Regions from separate parts of the Kitasatospora sp. NPDC096128 genome, predicted to be linked through region 3. Evidence: riboswitches for the same ligand, from Rfam matches in the RefSeq annotation. Region 3 holds a riboswitch; each other region holds the start of a gene.
The links. A riboswitch is a leader RNA that binds a small molecule or an ion and turns the genes downstream of it on or off. The one in region 3 is predicted to bind cyclic di-AMP.
Positions count from the first base shown of each region.

Region 1: it holds a riboswitch for cyclic di-AMP, as region 3 does, so the genes downstream of both, ABTY61_RS34505 (transglycosylase family protein) here and ABTY61_RS10425 (NlpC/P60 family protein) in region 3, are expected to answer to the same signal.
Region 2: it holds a riboswitch for cyclic di-AMP, as region 3 does, so the genes downstream of both, ABTY61_RS18105 (transglycosylase family protein) here and ABTY61_RS10425 (NlpC/P60 family protein) in region 3, are expected to answer to the same signal.

Region 1 covers NZ_JBEOSP010000045.1:61,701-64,965, reverse strand. Annotated here, with positions in the region: gene eno (phosphopyruvate hydratase) at 1-208, opposite strand, end outside; gene ABTY61_RS34505 (transglycosylase family protein) at 522-1,310, opposite strand; cyclic di-AMP (ydaO/yuaA leader) riboswitch at 1,312-1,482, opposite strand; gene ABTY61_RS34500 (cytochrome P450 family protein) at 1,693-2,994, opposite strand.
Region 2 covers NZ_JBEOSP010000014.1:190,140-193,404, reverse strand. Annotated here, with positions in the region: gene ABTY61_RS18110 (sirohydrochlorin chelatase family protein) at 1-610, shown strand, start outside; cyclic di-AMP (ydaO/yuaA leader) riboswitch at 1,121-1,291, shown strand; gene ABTY61_RS18105 (transglycosylase family protein) at 1,299-2,567, shown strand; gene ABTY61_RS18100 (hypothetical protein) at 2,754-2,954, shown strand; gene ABTY61_RS18095 (LacI family DNA-binding transcriptional regulator) at 3,090-3,265, opposite strand, start outside.
Region 3 covers NZ_JBEOSP010000007.1:61,589-64,853, forward strand. Annotated here, with positions in the region: gene ABTY61_RS10425 (NlpC/P60 family protein) at 96-1,208, opposite strand; cyclic di-AMP (ydaO/yuaA leader) riboswitch at 1,219-1,373, opposite strand; gene ABTY61_RS10430 (C40 family peptidase) at 1,712-2,746, opposite strand; gene ABTY61_RS10435 (NYN domain-containing protein) at 2,948-3,265, opposite strand, start outside.

The DNA.
Region 1 (3,265 bases), on a different contig from region 3:
CGAGGACGGCCTTCTCCACGCCCTTGCCGAAGTAGCGGTTCTTGTCGCCGTCGCGCAGCTCAAGCGCCTCGAAGGCGCCGGTCGAGGCACCCGACGGAACAGCGGCACGACCCGTGCTGCCGTCGTCGAGGCCGACCTCGACCTCTACCGTGGGGTTGCCGCGGGAGTCGAGGATTTCACGGGCTACGACGACATCGATGGACGGCACGAAGCATCTCCTTGCGGAAGCAGGGTCCGGCTGGCGGTGGTGCTGTCAGCCGGACGATTGCGGAGTCGTTACGACCAGAGCCTAACCGCCCGGGCTCCCGGGACCACGTCGGCCTCGACTCCGTCTCAGCGTGTGGCCCTACTACCCACCGGTAGTTCACCTGCTCGTCCCAGCCCGTCCCACCGGGACGGGCTGGGACGAGGACGGGTGCGGACGGGCGCGGACGGAGGGGGCTGGACGCGGACGGAGGGGGCTGGACGCGGACGGAGGGGGCCGCCGGGCGCGGCCCCCTCCGTGTTCGCCGTGGAACGGCTCAGCCGAGGTGCAGGACCTGGCCGGGCATGATCAGGTTCGGGTTGCCGCCGACCGTGTCGCGGTTGCCGTCGTACAGCGCCTGCCAACCACCGGACACGCCCTGGGTGGTGGCGATGCCCGACAGGGTGTCGCCGTCGCGGACGGTGTAGTCGTGGCCGGTCGTGGCGGCGGCCGGGGCCTGGGCGGCCCGCGGGGCGGCGTGCTTCGGGGTGTACTGCTGGGCCGACTGGTCGACCGGCTTCTCCGCCGTCTTCGGCGCGGCGTGCTTCGGCGCGTACTGCTGGACCGGCTGCGGCTGGGCGGGCTTCGCGGCGGCCTTGGGGGCCTGCTGCTTGGGCGCCTGCTGCTTCTGGACCGGCTGCTTCTGCGGCTTGGCGTCCGAGGAGGCGTCCACCTCGGCCGGGGCGCCGCCCTTGCTCAGGCCGGCCTTCTTGGAGCAGACCGGCCAGGCGCCGGGGCCCTGCGAGGCGAGGACCTTCTCGGCGACCGAGATCTGCTGCGCCCGGCTGGCCTGGTTGGCCTGCGCCGCGAACGCGGTGCCGCCGTACGCCTTCCAGGTGCTGGAGGTGAACTGCAGGCCGCCGTAGAAGCCGTTGCCGGTGTTGATGCCCCAGTCGCCGCCGCTCTCGCACTGGGCGACCGAGTCCCAGGCGGAGGCCGGGGCGGCGGAGGCGCCGGTGGCGGTGAGGAGCGGCAGTGCGAGTCCGACGCCGGCCACACCGGCGACGGCGATGGCCTTCTCGGCCTGGGTGCGACGACGATGACGGCCAGATCCAACGAACAGCATGAAGGTCCCTCTCCGCACGCCTGCGAGGTGAGCTGTCGGGTTCGGACCGGGAGGTGGCCCGGCCGCCGTCTGCGGAAACGCTTCCGCTCGGGCGGCTTCACCCCAAGCCGTGGAGGAACGGCAACAAACCTGGTTCCCCCGCCCCTGCCCAGGGTTCTGGTCGGTTTCCCGTGACGCGGCGGGCAGGATTCGGCGTCCCGCGCACGAGGTCCGCAGCTGCGAACTCCAGGGAGACTAGACAGATCCTCAGACCAATCACAAGCTCATATCACCGACATCACACAAAAATTACGGCCCGTGGTCGATCGCCTACCAACGGCGGGGCTTTGTCCGCTTTGATGGGCGTTCATACCGCCCCTGGAGCCGTATTTGCGACGTCACGTCAGCGCGTCGACGCCTCAGGACGGCGGTGCGGCGACCGGCTCTCCGGACTGAATTCGACCGGAAGTTCGCGCAATCCGCGCATGATCAGGCCACCTCGCCAGCGCAGATTCTCCGGGGTTTCGGCCAGTCGGAGATCGGGCAGTCGGGAAAGCAACGTGGCCAGCGCGGACCGCCCTTCGAGCCGGGCCAGCGGGGCGCCGATGCAGTAGTGGATGCCGTGCCCGAACCCCAGGTGGGGATTGTCGCTCCGGGCCAGGTCCAGGGTGTTCTCGTCCGAGAACCGGGCCGGGTCGCGGTCCGCCGCCGCCAGCACCACCAGCACCGGGTCGCCGACCGGGATGTCCACCCCGCCGATGGTCAGCGGACGGGTCGCGAACCGCCAGGTCGCCAGCTCCACCGGCCCGTCGTAGCGCAGGAGTTCCTCGATCCCGGTCTCCAGCAGCGCGGTCTCGCCGCGGGCCACCGACTCCTGCAGCAGCGCCCGCTGACCGGGATTGCGCAGCAGCGCGTAGGTCCCGTTGCCGATCAGGTTCACCGTCGTCTCGAACCCGGCGAAGAGGAGGATGAAGGCCATCGCGGCGGCCTCGTTCTCGGTCAGGTGCTCGCCGTGGTCGCCCGCCCGGATCAGGCCGGAGATCAGGTCGTCCCCGAGGTCCGCCCGCTTGCGGTGGATCAGCTCCAGCAGGTACGCCCGCATCCGCTTCACGGCCCGCCCCACACCGCCGCGTTGGCCGCCGCCGTGGCGGATCATCATCCCGGCCCAGTCCCGGAAGTCGTCCTGGTCCTCGGCCGGCACGCCCAGCATGTCGCAGATCGCGTAGATGGGGAGCGGGAACGCGAACTCGTGGATCAGGTCCGCCGACCCGCGCTGCGCGAAGCCGTCGATCAGCCGGTCGGTCAACTGCTGCACCCGCGGCTCGAACTCGGCCACCCGGCGCGGGGTGAACGCCTTCGACACCAGGCGGCGCAGCCGGGTGTGGTCCGGCGGGTCGATGTTCAGCAGGTGGGTCATCAGGTCCGCCTGCCGCTCCCCCGGGATGCCCACCCGGCCGGTGCGGTGCGCCTGCTCGCTGTGGTGCGCCGGGTTCTTCGACAACCGGCCGTCCGCGAGCGCCTGCCGGGCGTCCGCGTACCTCGTCACCAACCAGGCCTCCACCCCGCTCGGCAGCTTGGTGCGGTGCACCGGGGCGTGCTCGCGCAGCCAGGCGTAGGCCGGGTACGGGTCGGCGGCGAACTCCCAGGTGAAGAGCTGCGGATCGGGCTGGGCGGCGGACTGGGCGCCGTCGGGCTGAGCTGGCATGGGTCGACCGTAACCGCTCGGCCACCGCTCGGCCGGACGCGCCCGGACCGGCCGGCGATCGTCAACGGTTCGCGAACGGCGCGCGAGCGGGTCGCCAACACTCCGTGGACGCCCCGTGGACGGTCCGTGGACAGGCCTTGGACAGCTCTTGGCCGGGTGGCAGGCGTGAGCCTGGTCACCTGCGGGGTAATCCCTGTTGCGGAGGGTCAGGACGTGCCTACGATCCTCCGAAGTACGCGTGGGCGCCGGTGCGGTGTCGCCCGCAGGGAGG
Region 2 (3,265 bases), on a different contig from region 3:
CCCGCACGACTTCCTGACCGGACTTCACGCCCTCGCCGCCGAGTACGGCGCGACCGTCACCGACGCACTGGGCCCGCACCCGCTGCTCGCCGAGGCCGTCCACGTCCGGCTGTCCGAGGCCGGGCTGGCCCGGGCCGACCGGGCCCGGCTGTTCGCCATCGCGACCGCCGCGGACGGCGTGGTCCTGACCACCGTCGGCGGCGAGGACGCGGCCGCCGCGGCCGGGATCACCGGCGTGCTGCTGGCCGCCCGGCTGGCCGTCCCGGTCGTCGCCGCCGCACTCGATGTGCCCGGCTCGGTCGCCGCGGCCGTCAACCACCTCAAGGAGACCGGCTCCGAGCGCCCGGCGCTGGCCCCGCTCGTCATCGGCCCGGAGGCGGACTCCGAGCTGCTCGCCACGGCCGCCGAGGAGACCGGCTGCCCGTCGGCGGCGCCGCTCGGCGCCTACCCGACCGTCGGCCAGCTGATCGCCTCCACCTACCTGGCCGCGCTGCCGACGCCGACGGCGGCGGAGCTCGCCGAGGCCGAGGCGGAGGCCGCCGCCACCGGCGGGGCCGGGGAAGGCTCCCGCCGCGCCCACGCGGCCGCCGAAGGGCCCGTGGAGGGCTAGCGCAGGCCGCTTGTACGCCCGCCCCAGACGCCCGTCGGCCACCGCCGGCGGACCCGCACCGGCGAAGGGCCCGGAACGACCTCGTTCCGGGCCCTTTCGACGTGTTTCGACGTGTTTCGACGTGCTCTGATTCGTCCCACTCGGGGGCCAACGCGAGCTAAGCGGGCAATGCCATGCAATGTCCGTTTACGGTCCATTTGTCGATGACGAGTCGGCGCGTTGCCGGGCGCTCGAATCACTGCCGCTCCGCCGACTCACAGGCGCGCCCCTTTTGTGCTCCAACGCTCCGTCACCTCTTTCCTGAGGCGGAGCCAGTTGTGAGAATCTGCCGCGATATTGCCGGAAAACGATCATTTTCGATCATGAATTACGCGCCATTTGGAGTTTCTCACTAAACCGTGATGCGCATCACAGGTATTTGCAGTTTGAACTTAAGTCTGCTTAACGTGCTCCCCGTTCGTGACCACACGGACCCAGTTCATCCGCGACGCCGAGTCCTGCCGTCGGATGTCCTGGCAAGCGCGAAAACGCATCACGGCAGGAGCGGGGGAACCACAGGTAAGCCGCCCCGGACCGATTTCCGAAACGGTCCAGGGCTAGGGGTGAAGCCGCGCCCACAGCGCGGCCGGGCAACTCCAGCCCGAATCCGACAGCTCACCTCGCAGGCGTGGGAGAGGACCGCGTCTTCATGCTGCCTTCCAACGGCAACCGCCTGTCCAGCCGCACCCGTCGCGTGATCGCCGCCCTCGGCGTCGCGGGCGTCGGCCTCACCATCCCCTGCCTGACCGCCGGCACCGCGAACGCCGCCCCCGTCTCCACCTGGGACAAGGTCGCCCAGTGCGAGAGCAGCGGCGACTGGAGCATCAACACCGGCAACGGCTTCTACGGCGGCCTGCAGTTCACCTCCAGCACCTGGGCCGCCTTCGGCGGCACCGCCTACGCCCCGCAGGCCAACCAGGCCACCAAGGACCAGCAGATCGCCGTCGCCGAGAAGGTCCTCGCCTCGCAGGGCCCCGGCGCCTGGCCGGTCTGCTCCGTCCAGGCCGGGCTGACCAAGGGCGGCGCCGCCGCCTCCGTCGACACCTCGGCCGGCTCCACGGCCGCCAAGCCCGCCGCCAAGCCCGCCCAGGCCGCGAAGCCCGCCAAGCCGGCCGCGCCCGCGCAGGACCAGGCGCAGGCCTCCGACGGTTCCGCCACCACCGCCGGCTCCGCCGACAACACCTGGGCCCAGAAGCGCCAGGCCCAGGCCCAGGCCGCCGGCTACACCGTGGTCGACGGCGACTGGCTGTCCTCGATCGCCGACAAGCACAACGTCCAGGGCGGCTGGCAGCGGCTCTACGAGCTCAACCGCAGCACCCTCACCGAGGGCCCGGACACCATCTACCCGGGCGAGCAGCTGACCTTCGGTGACGACACCTCGGCCCAGGCCGACCAGTCCGCCACCAAGTCCGGCTCGGACTTCACCTGGTTCAACCGCTCGCAGAAGGCCGGCCAGGCCTCGAACGGCGGTGCCGTGAACGCCAAGCCGACCGCCCAGAAGCCCGCCTCGAAGCCGGCCGCCCAGGCGCAGACCCCGGCCCCGGCCCCGGCCGCCTCCGGCAGCATGGCCGCCGCGGTCTCCTTCGCCGAGTCGAAGGTCGGCCAGGCGTACGTCTACGGCGGCACCGGCAACGGCGGTTGGGACTGCTCCGGCCTGACCCAGGCCGCGCTGCGCGCCGCCGGCATCAACATCCCGCGCGTCGCCGCCGACCAGGCCGCCGCCAGCACCCACGTGTCGCTGGACAGCCTGCAGCCGGGCGATCTGCTGTTCTGGTCGAACAACGGCCAGGACTCCGGCGTCTACCACGTCGGCATCTACGTCGGCAACGGCCAGTACGTCGAGGCCGCCAACCCGAGCGTGGGCGTCCGCCTCCAGACCGTCGCCAACTGGGCCCCGGACTTCGCCGGCCGGGTCTGAGCGACCGCGAACGACTGACGCCGAAGCCCCGGGAAGAGCCCCGCTCGCTCCTCCCGGGGCTCCGGCGTACCGGCGCGACGTACCCGCGCGACCGTAGCGCCGCCGGAAGCCGAACGCCCGGATTCCGCATGGTCAAACCCCGGCCCACGGGGCATGCTGCTGCTCTGCACCCGAGGAGGAGTCACCATGGCCCAGGTCACCGTCACCCTCGACGCGAACCTCGCGATCGACGCGATGCTGCTCTCCGGCACCAAGAACCCGCAGGACGCCGTCGAACTGGTCGTGCGCGACTACCTGGCCCGCGGCCGCCGCACCGAGACCCGGACCGGCGACGCGGCCGACGGCCACCGGGCCTCCACCGACCGCCCGGCCGCCCAGGAGGGCTGACCGACCGCCGCCCCCGTACCCGCCCGAACCGGCCGGGCCGAGCCGACCGCGGGAGCCGAGCGGCCACCGCACGCCGACGGGCCCCGGAAAGCAACCGCCCTCCGGAGCCCGTCAGTTGACCCGGTCCGCCCGGCCTCAGCGCACGCAGGCCCCGGTGGAGCCACGCATCACCAGCTCCGGCTGGAACATGAACTCCCCGCGCTGGGCGGAGTTCCCGCCGACCTCCTCCAGCAGCGCGTCCACCGCCGCCGTCGCCATCGCCTCGACCGGCTGGCGGATCGTGGTCAGCGGCGGCTCGGTGAAGGCGATCA
Region 3 (3,265 bases):
TGACCTCTATTCGGACATTCGGTCGATCAGCCGGAAAAGCCGCAGGCCCGGCCCTCCGTGACGGAGGACCGGGCCAGTGAACACCTGGGCGGGGATCAGACCCGCACGATGGAGGACAGCGGCATGTTGGAGACGGCCTCGTAGCGCACCGACGCACCCGGCTTGGGAGCGTGCAGCACCTGGCCGTTGCCCGCGTAGATGCCGACGTGGTGGGCGTCGCCGTAGAAGATCAGCATGTCGCCGGGCTGGGCCTGGGAGATGTCCGAGCCGATCCGGGTGCCGGCGCCGGCCTGCTCCTGCGAGGTGCGCGGCAGCGACACACCCGCCTGGTTGAACGCCCAGACCATCAGGCCGGAGCAGTCGAAGGAGCCGGGGCCGGTGGCGCCCCAGACGTACGGGCTGCCGATCTTGGTGGCGGCGGCGGCCAGTGCGGCGGCGCCGTGCGAGCTGCCCGGGGCGATCTTGACCGGTGCGGCGGTGGAGCCCGAGCCGAGGTCGCTGCGGCTGCTGTCGCGGGAGGCGCGGTCCGGGGTGGCGGGCTTGGCGGCGGCGGCCTTCGCGGCGGCGTCGGCGGCGGCCTTGTCCTCGGCGGCCTTGATGGCCTGGCGCTCCTGCTCGGTCAGCGTGTTGAGCAGGTCCTGGGCGGCCTTCAGCTTGTTCTGGACCTCGTCCTTGGAGGCCTTCAGCTGCTGGGTCGTGGACTCCAGCTCGGCGAGCTTGCCCTGGGCCTCGGTACGGTCCTGGTCCAGCTTGCGCTGCTGCTCCTGGAGCTGCTTCAGCTGGTTCTTCTGGGTGCTGCCGGCCTGGTTCAGCGCACCGGCCTGGTTCAGGAAGTTGTCCGGCGTGGAGGAGAACATCAGCTGGACGGTCGGGGATATGCCCCCGTTGCGGTACTGCTCGCCCGCGATCTCGGCGAGGCCGCCCTGCAGGTCGGTCACCTGCGCCTGCTGCCGGGCCACCTGGTCCTGCATGCCGGAGACCTGCTTCTCCAGCTCCTGCTGCTTCTCCTGAGCGGCGTTGTACTTCTCGGTCGCCTGCTCGGCCTGCTCGTTGAGCTGGTCGACCTGCTCCTTGACCTGGTCCTTGGTCGGCTGCGGGTCGGCGTGCGCGCCGGACTGCGCGGACAGGGCGACGGCCGCGGCGGCGAAGCCGGTCATGATCGAGACGCGGGCACGGCTGGCGGGCTTGGGACGACGATGGGACGCCACGAAGGCGGACTCCTTCTTCCTACGGCCGCCTACCGGGTGAGCTGACGGGTTCGGGCCGGAAGCATGCCCTACGACGCCTCACCGGCCTCACCTACGGCCGACCTGGCGCCGATTCACCCCGGAGGAACGTGGTTCCCCGGCTCCGCTCCGCAGCACCCCCGACTACTGGGCTCCCCTGTCGGGCAGTCGCTTCGACCTGCCCCGCTGTTTCGCGAACTCGACGGTAACCACCGCCGCCACCCAGGCTGGGTGATCGACAGTGCGGTGGTTCGGAGCACGACCCTAGTAACTGAACCGTGATCCGTTCAAATCCTTGTCAGAAAAAAGACGGAAGATTACCCATGTTCTTTTGTGAAAATGACTGATGGTGATCGCCGCCGCACGCAAAGCTGATCGACTCTCACCGTCCGGCCGCGAAAGAGGCGAACCCGAAGCGCCACCCCCGACCGGAGGTGGCGCGGATCACAGGGCCGGAACCGGCCCCTCGGGGAGGTGCCGGACCGTCAGATCCGGCGGATCGTGTTGATCGGCATCGCGTCGGCCTTCATCACCTTCACCACGTCACCGGTGTGCGGCGCGTGGACCACCATGCCGTTGCCGATGTACATCGCGACGTGGTGCATGTCGTTGCCGTAGACCACCAGGTCGCCCGGCTGGGCGGTGGAGAGCGTCACGGCGGTCCCGATGTGGCCCTGCTCCTGCGAGGTGCGCGGCAGCGAGACGCCGGCCTGGCCGTACGCCCAGACCATCAGGCCCGAGCAGTCGAAGGTGCTGGACCCGGTGGCGCCCCACACGTACGGCGAGCCCTGCTTGCTCATCGCCTTGGCCACGGCCACGGCCGCGTAGCCGCTGGCCGGCGGCAGATTGCCGAGGTCGACCCGGTCGGCGCCGCGCGAGGCGCGGTCGTCCTGCTGCTGCTGGGCCCGCAGGGCCGCCCGGTCGGCGGCGCTGAGCGAGTTCAGCAGGTCCTGGGCGGCCTTCAGCTTGGTGTTGACGTCCGTCTTGGCCTGGTTCAGGTCCTTGGTGGTGGAGTCCAGCGAGGCCAGCACGGCGGCCGCCTCGGCCTTCTCCTGGTCCAGCCGGCGCTGCTGGTCGAGCAGGCCCTTGAGCGCCTCGGTCTGGGTGGTGCTGGCCTGCTGGACGCTCGACGCCTTGTCCAGGTAGCCGGACGGGTCGGAGGAGAGCATCAGCTGGACGGACGGGTCGATGCCGCCGGTGCGGTACTGCTCGCCCGCGACCTGGGCCAGGCCCACCTGCAGCTGGCTCATCTGGTCCTGGCTGCGGGCCACCTGGTCCTGCAGCTGGTCGGCCTGCTTGCGGAGCTGGTCGGCCCGCTCCTTGGCGCCGTTGTACTTCTCGGCCGCCTGCTCCTGTTCCTGCTGGAGCTGGTCGATCTGCGCCTTGACGTCGCTCTTGTTCGGCTGCGGGGCAGCGTGCGCGGCGACCTGGGCGGAGAGGGCGACCGCGGTCGCAGCAGCCGCGGTGAGCACGGAGACCCGCGCGCGGCTCGGCTGCTTGGGACGGCGGTGGGAGGCCAAGGGACCGGCTCCTTCTTCCAACGGACTCACCCGATCAGGTGAGATTCCGGAAAATAGGTTTGACGCCAGACCCTAGTGAAGATCTATCCGTTTTGCCACTCCCCCGAAGGCGTGAACTCCGGGTTCTCCCACTGACTTCACCGGATCCGCACACCCGCGCCGGAGCCGCATTGACCTGCCGTCACGCCGTTCGCCCCCGGTTCAGGGCCTGGCCAGCCGGTTCAGCAGCAGCACCGAGGCCACGGGGCGCGCACCCGCCTTCCGCACGCCCTCCGCGACCTCCCGGTCGGTGGAGACCACCACCACCGGACGGCCCTGCGGCTCGGCCCGGACCAGACGGCGGATCAACTCGTCCGCGGTCTCGCCGGTCCGACTGAACCGTACCCGCACCCCGCGCGGCGGCGCCATGATGACCGGGACGTCCAGGTCCTGCCCGTCGAACACACAGGTGACCTCCGCCTGGGTGCGCTGGGCCAGCATCGCCAGCCCGCCCAGCAGCCGGATCCGCTGCTGCTCCAG